DNA from 3 places in the Leptolyngbya boryana PCC 6306 genome. Region 2 is predicted to be linked to each of the others. Evidence: predicted binding sites of a transcription regulator. Region 2 holds the regulator's gene; each other region holds the start of a gene.
The links. The regulator NtcA, encoded in region 2, controls nitrogen genes in cyanobacteria. The targets are predictions, from matches to a motif close to TTTGTANNNNNNNNTACAAA.
Positions count from the first base shown of each region.

Region 1 (6,221 bases), 3.6 Mb from region 2:
AGCATTGATCATTCCGCTTTGCTGATACCATTTCCAAATCTTTTGCGACCATTCTAAATATCGTTTGTCTTCCGGTTCACGGAGATTCAATTTTGCTGCAACCGATAGCAATAATCCATTTGTGATTGCATTCTTGTAGTTCAATTCGCGCTTATGCCAGTAAAGCCCGCCCCCACAGACGTTATCCCAACCTTTCGTCATATCCCAAAAGATCAACTTAGCTTGATCTAAATACCGCTTTTCACCTGTGAGATCATAGGCTCTGATCCAAGCAATCGCCCACCAACCATCATCATCTCGAAACCAGGGATTAATAAAATTTGCGTAGCGCGGCTTTTGATAAAACGTATTGAAAATGTTGCCTCGATAGGTGAGTGAATCCGTTAATCTTGAATACTCGATCGTGGCTTCGAGTGCATTCGCCGCATTCCACCAATTTGCCGAGTCCCAAAGCCCCGTCCCGGCGTTGTAAAACATCTGCAATGCAGCCATGCCGGCTGCAATTCCTGGAGAGCATGTCGCTGGTACGATCATATACGGATATCCCTCAAACCCTTACGGTGTCTTATTGTGACGCAAATTTGCATAGTACGATTGAACTTTTGAAAATCTTGCACTACAATGCAGCGAACCAATGTAGGAATCATTGTGAGGACACGTAAATGAACAAAGGTGAATTAGTTGATGCGATCGCTCAAAAGGCGAGTGTCACCAAGAAAGAAGCTGATGCAATTCTCAGCGCAATGGTCGATACCATCCTTGAAACCGTGGCAAGCGGCGACAAAGTAACAATCGTCGGATTTGGCAGTTTTGAAGCGCGGGAACGTCAAGCCCGTGAAGGTCGTAACCCTGCAACAGGTGCTGCGATCCAAATTCCTGCAACTCGCGTTCCTGTGTTTGCCGCAGGTAAAGGCTTCAAAGATAAAGTTGCACCGCAATAATTCAATTCATAAAAATGAGCTGCTAGTTGGCTGTTGCTGCGCCGACTAGCAGCTTTTTTGTGACCAACTCTTGACACATATTATTGATTGGCTTATCTTCTTTATTGAGAAGAGATTTCAATAAACTGCTCAATTCAGATAAAAAGCCCCTTCTTTTGGGGAAGAGGCTGTGGGGTTCTTGCGTTTATTTTGAGAAAAATTACTCTAAGGAGGCTTAGACCACCCAGAAATCTATCGCTTCAAGCTATCCGGTGCTAGGAAGTGAGCAACATGGAATGCTCGATCTTCTGTTGCCAACAAAATCTTTTCTAGCAAAAAGCGCGTTGCGCGATCGCCGAGGCTTTCTGCTTGAGCAGCCTGACGACGCAGTAGGTCAATAATTGCCTGTTCTGCGACTAGATCGTGCTCCAACATCGATCGACAACTGTAGGCTCCATCCGGTTCTGGTGCAAAACAGCATAACTCAGCCAACTTTGAGAAGCTTGCGACTGGAACGCCGCCCAAGCCTTCGAGGCGCTCCCCAATTTCATGAGCATGGTCTTGCACAGCCTCATAGCTTGTTTCAAAAAACTCATGAAGCGAGTAAAACTCTGCACCTTCGACAACAAAATGATGCTTTTGATACTGCAAATACAGTGCTTGAAAACTTGCGAGCAAAGCATTCAAACCTTCGCAAACTGGCTCAGTTGTTGTGTGATCGAGTAGAACTGGGTTTTCAGCGATTTGACCAAATTGACGTATCAAAACTTGCGTGTTGGACATTTTATTCTCCTAATGATCTAGAGAGCTTAGCTGTAAAAACAAGACAGTTCAGAAACGCTGGAATGATATCTGTACAACCACTTTCTTCTACATAATTGGCGCATTTTCTATGAGAAATCAAGTGAAATTCTGTATGTTTTTATTCATTTCAAATCGCAATTGAGAAAAGATTTTATCTAGAAATTTTTCGTTTCATTCATATCAACTTCCTCCTAGAATGCTGCTGCACAAGTAAGTCATGAAATGCCCTAGCTGTGGCTCAACCCAGATTAATAAAAACGGGCACTGCCGAGGAAAACAGAACTATCGCTGTAAAAGCTGTGGTCGTCAATTTGTCGCAGCGCGATCGACCAAAGGATATTCCGACGATGCCAAGCAAATTTGTCTGAAAATGTATCGCGATGGCATCGGATTTAGAGCGATCGAGAGAACAACAGGAGTTAGCCACAACACCATTATTAATTGGGTAAAGCAGATGAATGCTCAAGAGCAATCCGAACCTGATCCCCCGGAGGCTGTATCCTTACAAAACTGTGCAAATTCGGAACTCCAGTCTTCGAGTCTTACTGAGAAAGATTTTTTTACGCAAAATTATGAATTTAAATCCTATTGAGATTAAAGGCGGTCATCGCTGGCAAATTTATCACCGGCTTTGCGAATTGGGGATCGCCTGTACCTGTAATGCTTATGAACCTTTGATTGTCAAAGTCGAGACTCCAATCGCGCTCGTGCAACTATGGAGCGTTGCAAAACACATCACAACGCCCCGTCAGACCCAAATCGCATGGCTCGAAACTTGCTGGAACTGTCGTTAACAATTCCGCAATCGTGTTAATGCCACTACTAAACTGTCAACCGAAGCGCGAACTGTCGAAGCAGAATAGCCAGAATTCACAATCACACTAAATACAACGGGAGAATAGCCTGGAGGCGTAACGTAACCTGAGAGTGACACCACACCAGAGATTGTTCCAGTTTTGGCAAAAACAATGCCGCGAGCGGGGGTATTTCGGAATCGACTACTTAAGGTTCCGCTCACGCCTGCAACAGCGAGCGATCGCCGAAATACGTCTGCGTTGGCTCCTTCAGCCATCGCTTGCAACGTTTGCACAAATGCCTCTGCACTGGCGCGATTACGATCGGCAAGTCCTGAACCATCGACCATACTATAGCGATTCGGATTGACTCCCAACTCAGACAGGATCGATCTAACAGCAGTGACTCCACTCGCGGTCGAATCCGATCCATTGGGGTCTTGCAACCGTCCCAACGTCTTTAAAATCGCTTCTGCATATGCATTATCGCTTTCCTGATTGGTTTCAAAAATCAGGCGTGAGAGCGGGGGGGAAATGACCGATGCGAGTTCTACTTCTCCAGGAGGTGCAGGAGTCCGTTTCACCAGCGTTGAACCTTTGACCTGAATCCCGGCATTGGCTAATCGGTTCCGAAACTCACCGACAAAGTAATTGCCAGGATTGGGGACTGCGCCAGTGTAAATATTATTCTGATTCAACATCAAACTGTTGACAGGCGGTGCATAACCTTGTCCTCGATCTTCTTGATCCCAGTAAGGATTAAAATCAGCCCCTCTAAAAACCGTGTCATCTCCAATCAGTAACCCAACTTGTCGAATCCCTTTTTGGCGAAGTTGCTGCGTCAGCGAGTTTAACTGTGCCGAACTGAAACTTGGATCTCCTTGACCGATGACTCGCAAGGTTGCAAGCTCTGAAGTATTGCTATTGCCGAAAACAGGAGTCCGGAGCTGGTACTGCGCACCCAGCCGAGTCAGAGCAGCAGCGGTTGTGAACAGCTTGTTATTAGAAGCGGGAACAAGCTGAGTGAAAGGATTGCGAGAATAAAGATTTTGCCGTGTGCCTCGTGGAGCTTGAGTTTGAACTAAAACGCTCCAACTGGCTGGAAGCTGATTGACAATACGATCGAGCGTTCCTCCCAATTGAGCCGGACAGATGCCTCCATTGGTGGGAGCGGGTGTTGTGGGTCGAGGCGTGACAGGCAGCGGTGTCGTGCGAGGTGGAATAGGGAGCGGTGTCGCGCGCGGCAGCGGGGTGAGCGGCGGCGGAAATAGCGGTGTTTGGGCGCGGACGGGAGCAAAAAGGCTTTCAGACGCGATCGACAATGCCAGTGTTGCACAAACCAGAGGAGCCAGCTTCATAGGAGCGATTTCCGGGTATGAATATTCATCGGCATTGACTACTGTACCGATGGATTTGTTGCCCAATTTTTGATTGTTTGCAATCCGAAATCGAGCAACAAATCGCTGAATATTATACGCTCATCGCCAGCATTTTCTGAATTGGACGCAATGCTGCAATCCGAGTCGATTCGGGCAGGGTGATCTCTGGCGTTTTAGTTTTCATTGCCAAATACAATTTTTCCAAAGTATTCAATCGCATGTGGGGGCATTCATTACACGCGCATTGATTCAAGGGAGGAGCCGGAATAAATTGCTTATCGGGTGCAGCTTTCTGCATTTGGTGGATAATGCCGGGTTCAGTTACCACGATGAAAGATTGTCGATCGCTCTTTTGACAATAGTTCAGCAAGGCTGTGGTTGAACCGATGTAGTCAGCGTGACGCAGCACCACTTCCTCACATTCTGGATGTGCAATTACTTCTGCATCCGGATACTGAATTTTCAACTGCACCATTTTCTTCTCAGAAAACGTTTCATGTACCATGCAGCTTCCCTGCCATAGCACCATATCTCGCCCAGTTTGCTCGATCACGTATTTTCCAAGATTACGATCGGGTGCGAAAATAATCGGCTGATCGGCTGGAATCTGATTCACAATCTTGACCGCGTTGGCACTGGTGCAGATGATGTCACTCATTGCTTTGATGTCTGCGGTGCAATTTATGTAGGAAATTACCAAATGATCAGGATATTTTGCCTTGAATTTAGCAAACTCATCGGGCGGACAGCTATCTGCTAAGGAACATCCTGCATTCAAATCGGGCAGCAAAACGAGCTTATCTGGATTGAGAATTTTCGCGGTTTCTGCCATGAAGTGAACGCCTGCAAATACAATCACATCCGCATCAGTCTGAGCAGCTTGCTGCGATAAACCTAGCGAATCGCCGAGATAATCAGCGATATCCTGAATATCTGGATCTTGATAGTAATGCGCCAAAATTACCGCATTCAATTCACGTTTGAGATCTGCGATCGCGCTAAATAAGTCGCGGGGCAGAGCAGTTTTAACAGGAGCAGCAGTCGTAAACATGCGCGATCGTCGGTTAGAGAGTTGAGTTAATTATAGTCTAAACTACCAAAAATAAAAGCGCCATTTCGGATTAATTTACCAAGAAGTGGGGAGTAAGGAATGAAAACTCCCTACTCCCCACTCCCTACTTCCCACTCAACCGCCGATAAACCGTCGCCAATGCCGTCTCATCTCCCACATTCCCCGGAAACAGCACGACAGGTAGATTCGGAAACTGAGGATGATCTGAATCCGTTCTGACCATCGAAACTCCTGCTAAAACTTGTCCTAAAAGTCTTGCAGTTCTTAAAGCTAATCCCTTACTCAAAGTGTCATTTGAAGTAATGCCACCTTTACTAATCAAAAAACCGATATCCGCAGGCAAATGCTGCAAAATATCCATCAATAATCCAGAAACCGATTCCCCAAAATTCAGCCGAGTCTGAGCATCATCAAAAGTTAGCTCTGTCCGACTCGTATACACGACAGGTGTGTTTCCAGCATTGTGAATCTCATTAATTTTCTCAACGGCATCATTGAGCAAAGCATCGTGAGCATCATTCGACCCGACTAACTGCCCCACTTCAATTTCCACTCCAACTGTCCCCGGAGCTTCTAACAATTTCTGCAATTGCTCGGTCGTTTTCTTCACATGCGACCCAACAATTACCGCACCAGGCTTCCCATCCCGCACATACTTCGCCATTTCTGCCTGTGCGATCGGTTGCGCTCCCAAATTCGCGAGCGACGTTAACAAACTCGCTGCACTCCGAAATAAAAATCGTTTCCCTTCAGATGCCACAGCCAATACATCTGACGCAAACCGATCCATATCCCATTGCGTTTCAGAGTCTACAACGCAGCATTGATTATTTTGTAACTTATCTAATCGCGCTTGAATTCCCGATCGAATATCCGCAAGCAAAAACCGCTCAACTTGATCGGCTCGAATTCGCCCGTGGGTCTTCTCTTCAACGTAATCGGGCAAATAGCTATGCTTGTATCCAAAAACGGAATCCTTCGCAAATTCAGTTTCATGAACAGGTGTATCCACTCCATTCACTTTCAAATAATGAATACTATCGCGAGTCGTTCTCCCCCCTTCAAAAAAGGCTGGAACTAAGAAATGAGCATCAAATGGACCAAGTTCCTCTGCGATCGCATCAGTTTCAATCGGATAATGTCCTCGCAACGTCGAATCTGATCGACTCACGACTAGGAAATCCTCAATTCCGGTTTGAGCGATCGCCGTCTTTAAATTTCGACAGACTTCCTGCGTAATCGACTGAGCCGC
Region 1 covers NZ_KB731324.1:1,659,399-1,665,619, reverse strand. The annotation lists gene LEPBO_RS40875 (glycoside hydrolase family 76 protein) at 1-534, opposite strand, end outside; gene LEPBO_RS0108240 (HU family DNA-binding protein) at 663-941, shown strand; gene dpsA (DNA starvation/stress protection protein DpsA) at 1,173-1,703, opposite strand; gene LEPBO_RS44340 (IS1 family transposase) at 1,942-2,316, shown strand; gene LEPBO_RS0108225 (Asr1405/Asl0597 family protein) at 2,297-2,518, shown strand; gene dacB (D-alanyl-D-alanine carboxypeptidase/D-alanyl-D-alanine endopeptidase) at 2,515-3,876, opposite strand; gene nadA (quinolinate synthase NadA) at 3,989-4,948, opposite strand; gene LEPBO_RS0108210 (four-carbon acid sugar kinase family protein) at 5,073-6,221, opposite strand, start outside.
Region 1: nadA (quinolinate synthase NadA) is a predicted target of NtcA. The motif match lies at 4,978-4,997, and genes of this name have one in related genera.

Region 2 (6,221 bases):
GAGAAAGAGTCCTAATGTCCTCCGAAGCAACGTCCCCGCAATTGATCGTTGGGCTAGGAAACCCTGGCAGCAAATACGAAAATACTCGTCATAATGTCGGGTTCCTGGCGATCGATCGCTTAGCAAAACTCTGGCAGATTGGACTGTCCGAACATAAAAAATTCCAAGGCTGGTTTGGAGAAGGAATGAGTCCGGTCGGCAAGATTCGCTTGCTGAAACCGACGACTTATATGAATAATTCCGGTCAAGCGATTCGAGCCGTGATCGATTGGTACAAAATTCCACCCGAAGCGGTGATGGTCATTTACGATGACATGGATTTGCCAGTCGGAAGATTACGATTGCGGTTATCCGGGTCAGCCGGTGGGCAAAATGGAATGAAATCCGCGATCGCTCATCTGGGAACTCAGAAATTTCCTCGCCTAAGAATTGGTATCGGTAGCGCCAAATCGAACGAGAAAGATGCGGTATCTCATGTCTTAGGAACCTTTGCCCCGAATGAGAAAGGTGCGATCGATGAGGTTTTAAACCTCACAGTCAGCGCCGTCGAACTCAGTCTCAAGCAAGGGGTTGAAAAAGCCATGAGCCTTTACAACAATCAATCTGTAGAGTCGAAGTCTGCATCATGAGCAAACGTCTCCCTGAAACCACTGCCCATGTCCGCATTTTGCGCCAGTCCTGGCAACAGGGCAGTATCGAAGGCGAGGTCAGAGCAAACGAATATGAGTGGCAGTTTCATTGGCATTTTCGACGCGGATTGCTGAACATTCAGCCTTCGCTCGGACGAGCCTTGATTAAGGAACCGCTAGGGAGATTTTTGGAAGCGAAAGATTATCAGCTTGAACCGGGTGGGGATTATTCGTTTACGATTCGGGCGGAGTTGTGAACTCCCCCACTCCCTACTCCCCTACTCCTCCACTCACCAGCCGTCCCAAATACCGTTCAATCAACAAAATTGCCACAATGTCATCAATCGGTCGCGGCGGCGTTCTCATCCCTTCAGGAATCAGCCGCGTTAGCCCTTTCGGTGGATACATTTGCCAATAGCGATCGCGCGCCTCTAGCGAACTATTGCGCTCATCGACGGTGATAATTCGCATCGGCTCACTGAGATCAGTCTCTAACTTCTGCCGCCAGGTTTTAGAAGAAGTCTGATCACCCATGACCAACAGCGAAATCGGAAACTGACTCCTCAGAGATGAGATCGTCGAAATCGTCTCTTCAGACGAGATCACTTGATGATAATAAATTCGGCGATCGACTCCCATCACTGCGACTCCGCATTTTTGTCGCCCTGGATCAAATCCCAGAATAACGGGCTGTTCCGCCATACTCACCTCTTGCCGTTGTTCTGTCTACAGATTGCTAATTCGATGCCCGCAGCACAACCTGCCCATCCTGCACCGCTACTAATTCTATTTTGAGCGGTCCCGCTGTGTAAGTCACATCCGATGCAACTGCCCGCAATTCAATCGAATTCGGATAGCGGCGAAGCTGATCGATAAAAGATCCCAGACTCAACAGTTTCTCAACCTCTAGTCTGTCATTCATCACCCCTGCGACACGGGCACGGGCATTAGAAGCTGCAATTAGGTCTTGTAAGGTTTTCTGAAAATCCTGGGGGGACAGTTTAGACGGTTCCAGCGTTTGAGTCGCGATCGTATCTCCTGCTAAAAAGACAACCTGATTCGGCACCGCACTCATATTCACGACAACACCTCGGTCGTCACCGAGAACATAATTTGCCCCGGCTTGCACCCGCACCAGATAATCTTTACCATCTTGAATTTGCTGAATGAGGTTTTGCACTTCCGCAATCGGGATTTGCACAATTTGCTGATTGTTCTGCCCCAGGCGAAGCGACTCGATCGCGGTCTGATTTGCCAATTGCAGTAATTGATCGACTGCTGCTTTGGCTCCACCTTGTTCGACGACGCGCACAACGCCTGAAGACAGCACTTGTGTCCGAAAAATTGCCAGATCACCTCGGCGAATCTGTTCCACATCTTGCTGAATTTGCTGAACGGCTGCCACGAGAAAAGCTCTCTGCTGTTCCAGGGTTTTCAATTCTGCTTCGCGTTGAGCAATGACTTGATCGCGCTCATTAATTTCGCGATCGCGCTTTTCAATCAGGGCAGTTCGTTCCGCAATTTGCGCATCTCGTTCCGCAATTTGGGCTTTCACCTGATCCCGTTGTTCAATTAACGCCTGCTGCTCAGATTCCAGCTGATTGATTTCGTTGCGGAGCGAAAGTGCTTGCTGAGAAACTGTTTCTAGCTGATTGCGGGTGAGATCTCGCTGCGCTTCTGTCCTGCGAAGTTGGGCATCGGTTTCTCGTTGTCGAGCGACTGAAACTTGAAGATTGGCATTGAGGCGCTTGAGATATTCCTCAATTTGGGCACGTTCCGATCGCGCTTGCTCTAGATCTTTCTCAACCTCAGCTTTTCGCTGATCTGTGGTTTTGAGATCAGCCGTGACTTTATCGAGGTCGCGATTTGTCGCCCGCAAGTCGGCTTGAATTCGCCCGAAGTTCAACACCATCTCTCGAAAGGTGCGGCTCGCAAGCAGTAAAACGCCTAACGTAGAGGCAGAAATCAGCGTGCCCGTCAAAATCGTCACGACAACTGCTGTTTGTTTGGGACGGAGATTGAACAAGCTGAGGCGGGCTTTTCCCACGCGCGTTCCTAAGCGATCGCCGACTGTCGCGATCACCCCTCCTAACACCAACACCACCAAAATTAGAATTAGCCCGACATCGGACATGACGCTCCCACAAACCCCTAGACATACTGCACTCTAAGGGCACTTTCAGACTTTGCCTTTCATTATGACTGCTCGCTCTATGATTCGCGTGAGTCACTCAGGACTGAATTCTAATCGAATTAGGTAAATTGTTGACTAAGCGTTACCGGATTATGAACGGTTATTTTTTTCTTGTGAATTGAGATCATTTTGTCCTGACGCAAATCTCCCAGTAAGCGGGTGACTGTGACGCGAGTCGAGCCGATTGCTTCAGCGATCGCTTGGTGAGACAGTTTGAGATCAATCATGATCCCCTCTTGTGAGGGCACACCAAAGTCACGACACAGAATCAGGAGGAAACTCACAAGACGCGATCCCATATCTCGGTGCGCCAGCGTTTCAATCATCATTTCAGTTTGTAAGATTCTCGACGACAAGCCTTTCAGCATCAGCATTGAGAGTTCGGGATTGTCTTTGAGCGCTTTTTCAACTTGTTCGATCGGAACAGACAGCAATTCGACAGGGGTGAAGGCAACTGCGTGATAAAAGCGATCGGCACGTTGTCCTGTGATCAGAGAAAGCACCCCGAACACGCTGTTTTCTCGCAGCAGCGCGACGGTAATTTCTTCTCCTGCCTCGTACACCCGTGAGAGTTTAACCGCACCCTTGACGAGAAAGTAGACCCGCTCCGCCGGATCGCCCGGAAAGAAGATGGTCTTACCGCGTTCAAACGTCTCTACAACAGGAGGATATGCTCCCCCTCCAATCTGACGAAACATCGCTGCAAGCGGTTTATCCTTGGTCACTACCATTTCTTTCCTTGTCGTATCGAGTGAAGCTGGGAAGTCTAACAGTCTATGTAAGCAATCGATGACTTTAGACCACTAAAACTGAGTCTATGATCTGTTTTAGTGTCGTAAACTACAATTTCGCTTTGATCTTCAGAAAACTCAGTAAATTCTCTAAGAAGAAGGCGCAATTTCGAGTCGATCTACTGGAATCTTCTGGGCAGACCCAATAATTTCCACAGATCATACCGTGAAAGCACGAATATTCTAGGACGAGGCATTAAGGAATCATGAAGGATTCCGAACCAGAATCAGAGAGGATTCGCTGGCAGAAAAACCGAACTGAGAAATGACGCAATTCGATCCTCGATCCGCCAAGCTTGGGACGATCGCGTCAGCGAAGAGCAGTTCGAGAGGGATCCCTTTCTGCTATCCTCATAAATGCTTTACACGGTAGAAGACCATGCTAGACCTGACTGGAAAGAACGCACTTGTAACGGGAATCGCGAACAACCGCTCGATCGCATGGGGCATCGCTCAGCAGCTACACAAAGCAGGCGCAAATATTGGCATCACCTATCTACCGGATGCAACCGGCAAAGCGGAAAAGAAAGTTGCCGACTTGACCGAGCCGCTCAATCCCAGTTTGTTCTTGCCGTTGAACGTGCAAGATGACGCACAGATTGAGAGCGCATTCAATACCGTGAAAGACAAATGGGGCAAGTTGGATATTCTGATCCACTGTCTCGCATTTGCTAGCAAAGATGATTTATCCGGCGATTTCTCCAAAACGTCGCGCGCGGGTTATTCGCTGGCGTTGGATATCAGTTCTTACTCGCTGGTGCAACTAGCTGGAGCCGCAAAACCTCTAATGAGCGAAGGCGGTAGTATCGTGACGCTGACTTACCTCGGTGGTGTGAAAGTCATCCCGAACTATAACGTCATGGGAATTGCCAAGGCAGCATTGGAAATGAACGTGCGCTACCTCGCAAATGAGTTAGGGCAGAACAATATTCGAGTCAATGCGATTTCAGCAGGTCCGATTCGGACATTGGCTTCCTCGGCAGTCGGTGGCATTCTCGATATGATTCACCACGTTGAAGAAGTTGCGCCGTTACGTCGAACTGTGACGCAGATCGAAGTCGGGAATACCGCAGCATTTCTCTGTAGTGACTTATCAAGCGGGATCACGGGTCAGGTGATCTACGTCGATGCAGGCTACGAAATTATGGGGATGACGGGATCGAAGCCCAGTGCTGGATAGCAATTAGACGATAGGAGATGTGCCGTGCCCAATTTTGAAACTTTGCAAAATCGAGACTACACCTTGATTTTGGATAAAAGTGGCAGTATGTCTACCAATGATCAAATTGGGGGCGGCAGTCGTTGGGAAGCAGCCCAAGAATCAACGCTGGCACTGGCGCGCAAATGCGAGCAGTTTGATCCCGATGGTATTACGGTTTATACGTTTTCTAGCCGATTCAGACGGTACGAAAATGTGACGGCGAGCAAAGTCGCACAGATTTTTATGGAAAACGATCCGGTTGGCTCGACCAATCTGGCAGCAGTGTTGCGGGATGCCACCGAAGATTATTTTCGCCGCAAAGCCACAGGGCAGAGCAAAACTGGAGAAACCATTTTAGTCATTACCGATGGTGAGCCGGACGATCGCCGAGCCGTGATTGAAGCGATCGTGCAAGCGACACAGAAAATGGAACGCGATGAAGAATTAGCCATTTCTTTCATTCAAGTTGGCTCAGATGCCAGTGCGACAAAATTCTTGAAGGTTCTCGACGATCAGCTTCAAAGTGTAGGAGCAAAGTTTGATATCTGCGACACGGTGACGATGGATGATATGGCAGATATGAGTTTGGCAGAAGTGTTGTTGAATGCGATCGTAGATTAGCACGCTAAAACAGCGATTAAGTTTGGGCAGAATGAGCAGCGATCGAGCCTAAAATCGCAAGCCCAGTCAATCGACTCGATGCACCCAATTGGTCAGTCGCAGCAGCAATACCTACCTGAAGGAATAGCCAGGAAACCACAACGAAAAGCTCCGAACCTCATCGGGATACCGACCCGCGTCGCAAAACCGATGACGGTTCTCGATAAGTATAATTGCTCTTTGTTTTAAGCTGACCAATGTTGCAGACTTGATCCAGTTTTTAATGAAATCGTCACCTTAATGACACTTCAATTTCATATCTGAAAAGTAGCCTAAAATGTCCCCATTTTTTCACAATAAATTGTGGATTGAACTGTCAGAATGAAATCCATAGACCAGTTGATGGATACGGGGTTTGGCTCACTGGAACATTCTCTAAATGCGCAAGTCAGAAATCATAACAGCAGCACTTAAAAAAGTACGGTTATCCCTCTCTAGAGACTCTATCCAACTGTAAATCAAACCGTCATTATAGAAGAATCAATTCACCAAGTTTTAAATGAAGTTTTAGGGTAATGCCCATGTCTTGCAATTTACTTTGGAAAGCTAAATATTTGCTGAAATTCCTGAGTAATTTCCCTGTAAGGCTCTTTACTTTATTTAGAATTCGTCTTATCATTAAGTAAAGTCGAAACGACTTCGATTTAGAGTCCTGAACCTCACCGCTACACTTTCGGCTGTTCGTGCTTGTACCCCTTATTTTGTAAGCGTGCTAAAGATTTATCCCCCTTCCCAGGGTGGAGTTA
Region 2 covers NZ_KB731324.1:5,218,840-5,225,060, reverse strand. The annotation lists gene LEPBO_RS0126100 (TatA/E family twin arginine-targeting protein translocase) at 1-15, shown strand, start outside; gene pth (aminoacyl-tRNA hydrolase) at 15-629, shown strand; gene LEPBO_RS0126090 (DUF3146 family protein) at 626-886, shown strand; gene LEPBO_RS0126085 (RuvC family protein) at 900-1,331, opposite strand; gene LEPBO_RS0126080 (DUF3084 domain-containing protein) at 1,366-2,763, opposite strand; gene ntcA (global nitrogen regulator NtcA) at 2,883-3,554, opposite strand; gene fabI (enoyl-ACP reductase FabI) at 3,994-4,794, shown strand; gene LEPBO_RS0126065 (vWA domain-containing protein) at 4,819-5,436, shown strand; gene LEPBO_RS44565 (hypothetical protein) at 5,453-5,575, opposite strand.

Region 3 (6,221 bases), 2.3 Mb from region 2:
CTCTAAGCTATCACCGAGTCCTGCAAGCAAGTAAGTGCTAACTTGACCCCGGCCAAACACTTTAACAGATGCCTCAAAAGCTTTGTAATAGTAATCTAGTGGGACAGAAGCTTTGCCCGGCATGATTTTTGCTCGCACTTCTGGATCAGCCGCTTCTAAGTGCATTCCTAAGCTATCCACTCCAGCCGTTTTCATCCGATCGAACCAAGCAAAATCATCCGGTGGCTCACATTGAGCTTGAATGGGAAGATTTACTTTTGCTTTGATGGCGGCTGCACATTCTGTCAGGTAAGCTGAACCGCGATCGCTCGTATTTGGTGTTCCGGTCGTCATCACCATGTGTTTCACGTGATCGAGCCGAACTGCCGCTTCTGCAACTTCTGCAAGTTGCGCTGGCGTTTTACGAGCAATAGTTTTCCCTGCCGCTAAAGATTGCCCGATCGCGCAAAACTGACAAGCTGTAGCCGCATCGCTGTATCGCATACAGGTCTGCAAAACTGTGGTTGCAAGGACATCGTGACTATGAAGTAACGCAATCTTCCAGTAAGGAATCCCGTCTTCTGTGGTGAGGTTGTAGAACTTGGGTTGCTTAGGAAAACTAATCGGGGCGATCGCTTCTCCATTTAGTTCTAAAACTTGAGCCGTTTGATTAGTGCTATAGGGAGAACTTGCAGCAGGTGTATTGTAAATCGGAACCATAATGGTTGTTCCTTCGATCGTCACTGCTTTGTGATCTGAAGGCCCTGCTCCACCTTGTCGCCCTGATGCACCGATTTGAGAGTCAATCAGCTTCAATCCATGTGATTGTAAGTCCGTAATGAGTTGTTGCTTATTCATTGAGGTTAGGGATTAAAAACTGTTCTGCTGGCTGCACTTCGAGCGACTCCTTTAGCACCGTTTGAGTATCAAAATTTGCCTGCAACTGAAGGAGATCAGGACGAGCATAATGCCCCACAGAATCCATCATGCGCTTGCGCTTCGTAATCAGCGAGAAATCGAGATCCGCGATCGCAATTCCTTCTCCTTCTAAAATCGGTGGACAAAGATGATTACCTTCGGGACTAATAATTGCGGTATTACAACCACCTGTTAGAACCTTCTGAAGCTTCTCATCGCTCGTAATTTGTGCAACTTGCTCAGGCGAGAGCCAACCTGTCGCATTCACAACAAAGCAGCCTGCTTCTAAAGCATGATGGCGAATGGTAACTTCGATTTGATCCGTAAAAATTTGCCCAACCATTGAGCCTGGAAACTGTGAACAATGAATTTGCTCATGCTGTGCCATCAAGGCATAGCGAGCAAGTGGATTGTAATGCTCCCAACAGGCAAGCACTCCAAGCTTCCCGATCGCAGTGTCGATCGCTTTTAGTCCCGCACCGTCTCCCTGTCCCCAAACCATGCGCTCATGGTAAGTTGGCGTAATTTTGCGGCGTTTCAAAACCAAGGTTCCATTCGCATCAAAAACAAGCTGAGTGTTATAGAGCGATCCGTTGTCTCGCTCGTTCACTCCCACAACGACAACGACACCATACGATCGAGCAGCACGAGCGATCGCATCTGTGACTGGACTGGGAACAATCACAGCTTCTTCGTACAGCCGCATATGTTCTTTGCCCATTAGCACTGGAGGCTGAATGAACGAGAAGTAGGGATAGTACGGAATCAAGGTTTCTGGAAAGACAACGAGCTGCGCGCCTGATTTGGCAGCGGACGCGATCGCGTCTAAAACCTTCTCGGTTGTCCCATCACGGCTAAACAGGACTGGACTAATTTGTACGGCTGCCGCTCGAACAATGTGAGCATCTGTCATTGTGGGAGAGGTAAGTGAAAATTAGACTTGCAATCGGAGATTTTCGGAGCTTTTAAAGTGTCCAGGTATCGAGGATAAATGCACCATCTTTGCGATGCATCAGAACGAGATCCAAGACATCCAATGGATTAATTGGTCGAATGCCTGGAATTAAAGAAGGTTCACCATGACCATAGAGCGCTTGCAATGCAAAGCGACATGCATAAACTTTGCCGCCTTCTGCCATGAATTTGCTCAGTTGATCATTGAAGTTCTGGTGTCCCGGAAAAGCAGAATCTCCGAGTTTCGGGAAGCCGCGTTGTACCCCCAAAGTTACACCAGGTCCATAGAGCAAAATCGAAGTTTCAAAGCCTTTTCTGAGTAATCGGGTCGCTTGAAGCAAGTTGACAAACCCGATCGAGCCTTCAAAAGCAACGGTGTGAAACGTGACTAAAGCTTTCTCGCCAGGTTCCGCTTTGACATCTGGAAAAACTTTTTCTTCGTAGTCTACAAAGAAATCGCCAGTTTGATGTGCGGGAGCTGTAACCTCTGGCATAGCGATCTCCTTAAATTTGATAGATGAGCTTGCTGCAAGATTAGTGGGGATTGGTTACTAACTTTTGTAGTGCTGGCTACTAGAACTAGAACACTGATCATAAAACTAGGGAGCTTGATCGAAGGGTTACACAGCTAGCAAAACCCAAAAACTGACCTATCTAAATCAACAGGTCATGATCCGAGTAAAAACTCATTCACAACACTCCAAGCACTATCTTGTGAGACTTTCTTTCTTGCAGCAATATAATCTGCAAGATACTGAGCATCTCTGGCAATTCCTGAGAATCGTCCAGAACCCCAGGTATAGAGCCAAGGTAAGCCGAGGAAGTACAAGCCCCAAATCTGCGTTACGCCGCGCTCATGTCCTGGATAGCCTTTGCCATCAAACACTGGAACTTCCACCCAGCGAAAATCAGATTGATATCCGGTACACCACACGATCGCTTCAATGTCAGCAGCATTCAGCGTTAACTCTTCTGAGTCTGGCTCCCATACAGGTTGGTAAGGTGGCTCGATTGGAGCATCAATCTGGTTCTTTTCAATGAATTGATCGACGGTTCGCTTAATACTTTCGGCAACTGCATCGGCATGATCTAGGTTCTGTTTGAGATTGTTCTCAAACTCGATCGTGCTGCCATTGACATCTTTCAATCTGCCGTAGAGCTTCATTCCTTCTCGCGCAAAGTGCCGCAAGTCAATTTCTCGTCCGCCATCACGACCTGTGACATAGTGATTTGCTTTACTTCTGACCGATTCTTTTTGAGGATGATCGTCGATCGAGAGATCGTAGTACCCCATCTGATCTAACCAATCCACGATATCTTTACCGCGATACAGCCGAGGCGATCGCGGAGCACTTCCGACAGCAAGATGGACTTTTTTACCTGCAAGATGCAAATCTTCAGCAATTTGACAGCCGGATTGTCCAGTTCCTACAACTAGAATTTGATCGGGTAGAAAGTCTGGACTTTTGTATTCAGACGCATGGAGTTGGACGATCGCTGACGGAAATCGTTCAGAAAGACGTGGAATTTTCGGTTGATGGTAGCTTCCTGCGGCGATGACAACTTGATCGGCTGTGTAATCGCCAATTGAAGTTGTTAGCTCAAATCGATCGTCATTTTTGATAATCTTCAAGACTTCAACACCTTCTCGAATCGGTGGATCGAACGAAGCAGCATAGCTCTTGATGTAATCCACGATCGCATCTTTTTGCATAAATCCGCGCGGATCGTCGCCTGCATAAGGAAAGCCTGGGAGCCGACATTGCCAGTTTGGAGTCACTAAGCAGAAAGTATCCCAGCGTTTGGCTTGCCACGCATGAGCGATCTTATGTTTCTCGAAAATCAGATGCTCAATATTCTTCTGCTTCAGGCAATAGCTCATCGATAAGCCTGATTGCCCTCCGCCAACAATAATGACCGGATAATGGCTTTGCATTGAAAACTCCACGATCGCATTTTTAGGCAGCGTAAAGCGCGATCGTAGAGGAGCGTTGTAGTTTTCACTACCGGAAGGATGAGTCTAGCTGTAAAGAGAGTCAGCGCGATCGCACATCACGTCTCCCTCTCACTATCGATAGCTCATCAGATTTTACGCATCGGATTCATGAACTTGAGCATCAACGATTCTCGATTCACCGCTAAACCGCGTAGCCAAAATCATCGGCTAAAGTCGCCGCTTCTAAAAATTCAACTAGCCACTCTTTCACCTGATAGGTCGCTCGACAGTCATCTTCGTTGTACATCACGATCGAGTCTAAATAACTGCGATCGCTCGTTGCTAACCATTGAGCATACCAATAGATCGACTGTGCCCCATTTGCCGTCGAATCGCGCCAATCAAAGCCAACCCATCGCGCAATATGTTTCAGCGCATAGCTCTCAACCGGAAGCGTCACGGTCTGTGTGACGTAGTCATGCAAATCGATGAATCGCGTCAGCAGCGGTTTAACCAACTCATCAGGAGTCTCAAAGACCTTACCCAATCGCTCCATCGTCTGTACTTCATAGGGGCAAAAATGAAAAATGGGCGCATTCGGATACGCCCACATTAAATCCAACAATTTTTGCCACACTATCGCTTCTTCTTCTGGTTTCTCTGCAAGCAGGGGATGGAACGTTTCCGTCTGCTGGAGGCGATCGACGACCAACACGCCATGCAAGTACACCAGATTCAAACTCGGCTCAGCTTCGATATCAAAATAAAGTTCGATCGCAGCCGTAGGAATCGTTGGCATCACAAACGGTCGTTTTCCTACCGTATGCGCGGCTAAACTTTCACCTAAGAGCGCCACATTCTGCAAAGTTGCTCGCGCTTGTCTGACCAACTTGCGCGCCGTCTCGCTGCCAAATCCAGGTAACGGTTCTAACTGATTTGCAGGAATTTCAGCTAGGGCTTCTAAGGTCGTAATATTTAACGCTTGTAATTGTGCATAACGCGATTGAGTCACACCGGGAAGCAGCGATAAATGATTGTCGGATTTGGCGATCGCATAACAATGACTGAACCAATGGCATAAACTACATCGACTGCGAGAAATAAACACTTCCGGTTCTTCTTCGCCTGTCACCGCTTCAATACAACTGGTCAGAATCGTTTCCATTCGCGGAATGATTTCCCACAAATCCACCGCAAACGCGCCCCGTTCTTTCAAAATCAACCAAGCTTCCTCGACCCAAGCTCCTTGCACCGCAGCCAGCACCTTCACAAAGTACGCCACGATAATTTGATATTCCTGCTTCGGACGCTTGCTGAGTTTGATCTCAGTCGGAACATAAATCCAATCGCCAAAAATGGATTGTCCCGGTCGTTTGACTAATAAATCTGGATTGGCAACGAGCGTTACATTTCCTTCTTCTGCTAACAGAATCGGCTGATAAATTCTTTCTACACCCGCCCGCATTAACTTCAAGGTTTCTTCCGCACCTTTTTGCCAATCTCCACTTTTATAAGTCGGTTGGCGATGTTCTTGATCTTCGGTTGCGAGGACTTGTCGGCGATTTTCTGCACTGTCTTGAATCAGTTTCAGCAGATAATCATTGGGCGGATCTTTTTGCTCAGCATCTCCATATCGATCGAGGAATGCTCGACGACTACAGCGTTGATAATTGAGCAGGAGATCAGCAGTAATAAACATGCCTATAAATTAACAAAAATTAGGCGGTCTGCGGGATCGTGTCTTCATCGTCAGATTACGCTCGATCGTCTTTCTCAATCACAATTTCTTAACAATTAGACATAGATCTAACTTATTCTAACAATCTGACTTTAAGCGGAAACTAAATGTAAATTAAGCTACGTTTTTTCAAAATGTCGGTTTTTCGTAAAAAAGAGATGCCCAGCTCAGGCATCTCTTGATCAAGTTGAAGTGAAAATTAAGAGCGACTATGCACGGTCAACAACATCTTTCGCTGCGTCTTTCACATCTTCTTTAGCGTTGCGCGCGCCAGCTTCGGCTTGTTTCGCTTTGCCTTCCATCTTGTCGGCTGGGTCGTTGGTGATGTTGCCTACAGCTTCTTGAACTTTACCTTCAACGTTCTTCGCAGCTGCCTTCGCTCTTTCTTCTAAACTCATGATCATTCTCCTTAGAAATTTGTTGATAAATCAGTCGATAGCGCTATCGATATGTATCGAATTTAACGATTTTTCTTAATTTTTGAGTCTGGCTAGAGTTGGATTGTTGCGTGATCAATTTCTCCCTCGATCGATAGAGAAGTGCCGCCACTGCCGGAAAAGAAACCGCTAAAATTGAATAGAACCCCAGTGAATTCACAATGCCAGAATTTAACATCCACACTCCCTTTGAGCCGACTGGCGACCAGCCCAAAGCGATCGCACAACTGGTCAAAAGTATTCAGGCAGGCAATCGTTA
Region 3 covers NZ_KB731324.1:2,897,949-2,904,169, reverse strand. The annotation lists gene LEPBO_RS0114580 (MSMEG_0568 family radical SAM protein) at 1-837, opposite strand, end outside; gene LEPBO_RS0114575 (Nit6803 family nitrilase) at 830-1,810, opposite strand; gene LEPBO_RS0114570 (MSMEG_0572/Sll0783 family nitrogen starvation response protein) at 1,863-2,345, opposite strand; gene LEPBO_RS0114565 (MSMEG_0569 family flavin-dependent oxidoreductase) at 2,519-3,787, opposite strand; gene LEPBO_RS0114560 (TM0106 family RecB-like putative nuclease) at 3,990-5,486, opposite strand; gene LEPBO_RS0114555 (CsbD family protein) at 5,735-5,923, opposite strand; gene uvrB (excinuclease ABC subunit UvrB) at 6,124-6,221, shown strand, end outside.
Region 3: LEPBO_RS0114570 (MSMEG_0572/Sll0783 family nitrogen starvation response protein) is a predicted target of NtcA. The motif match lies at 2,409-2,428, and genes of this name have one in related genera.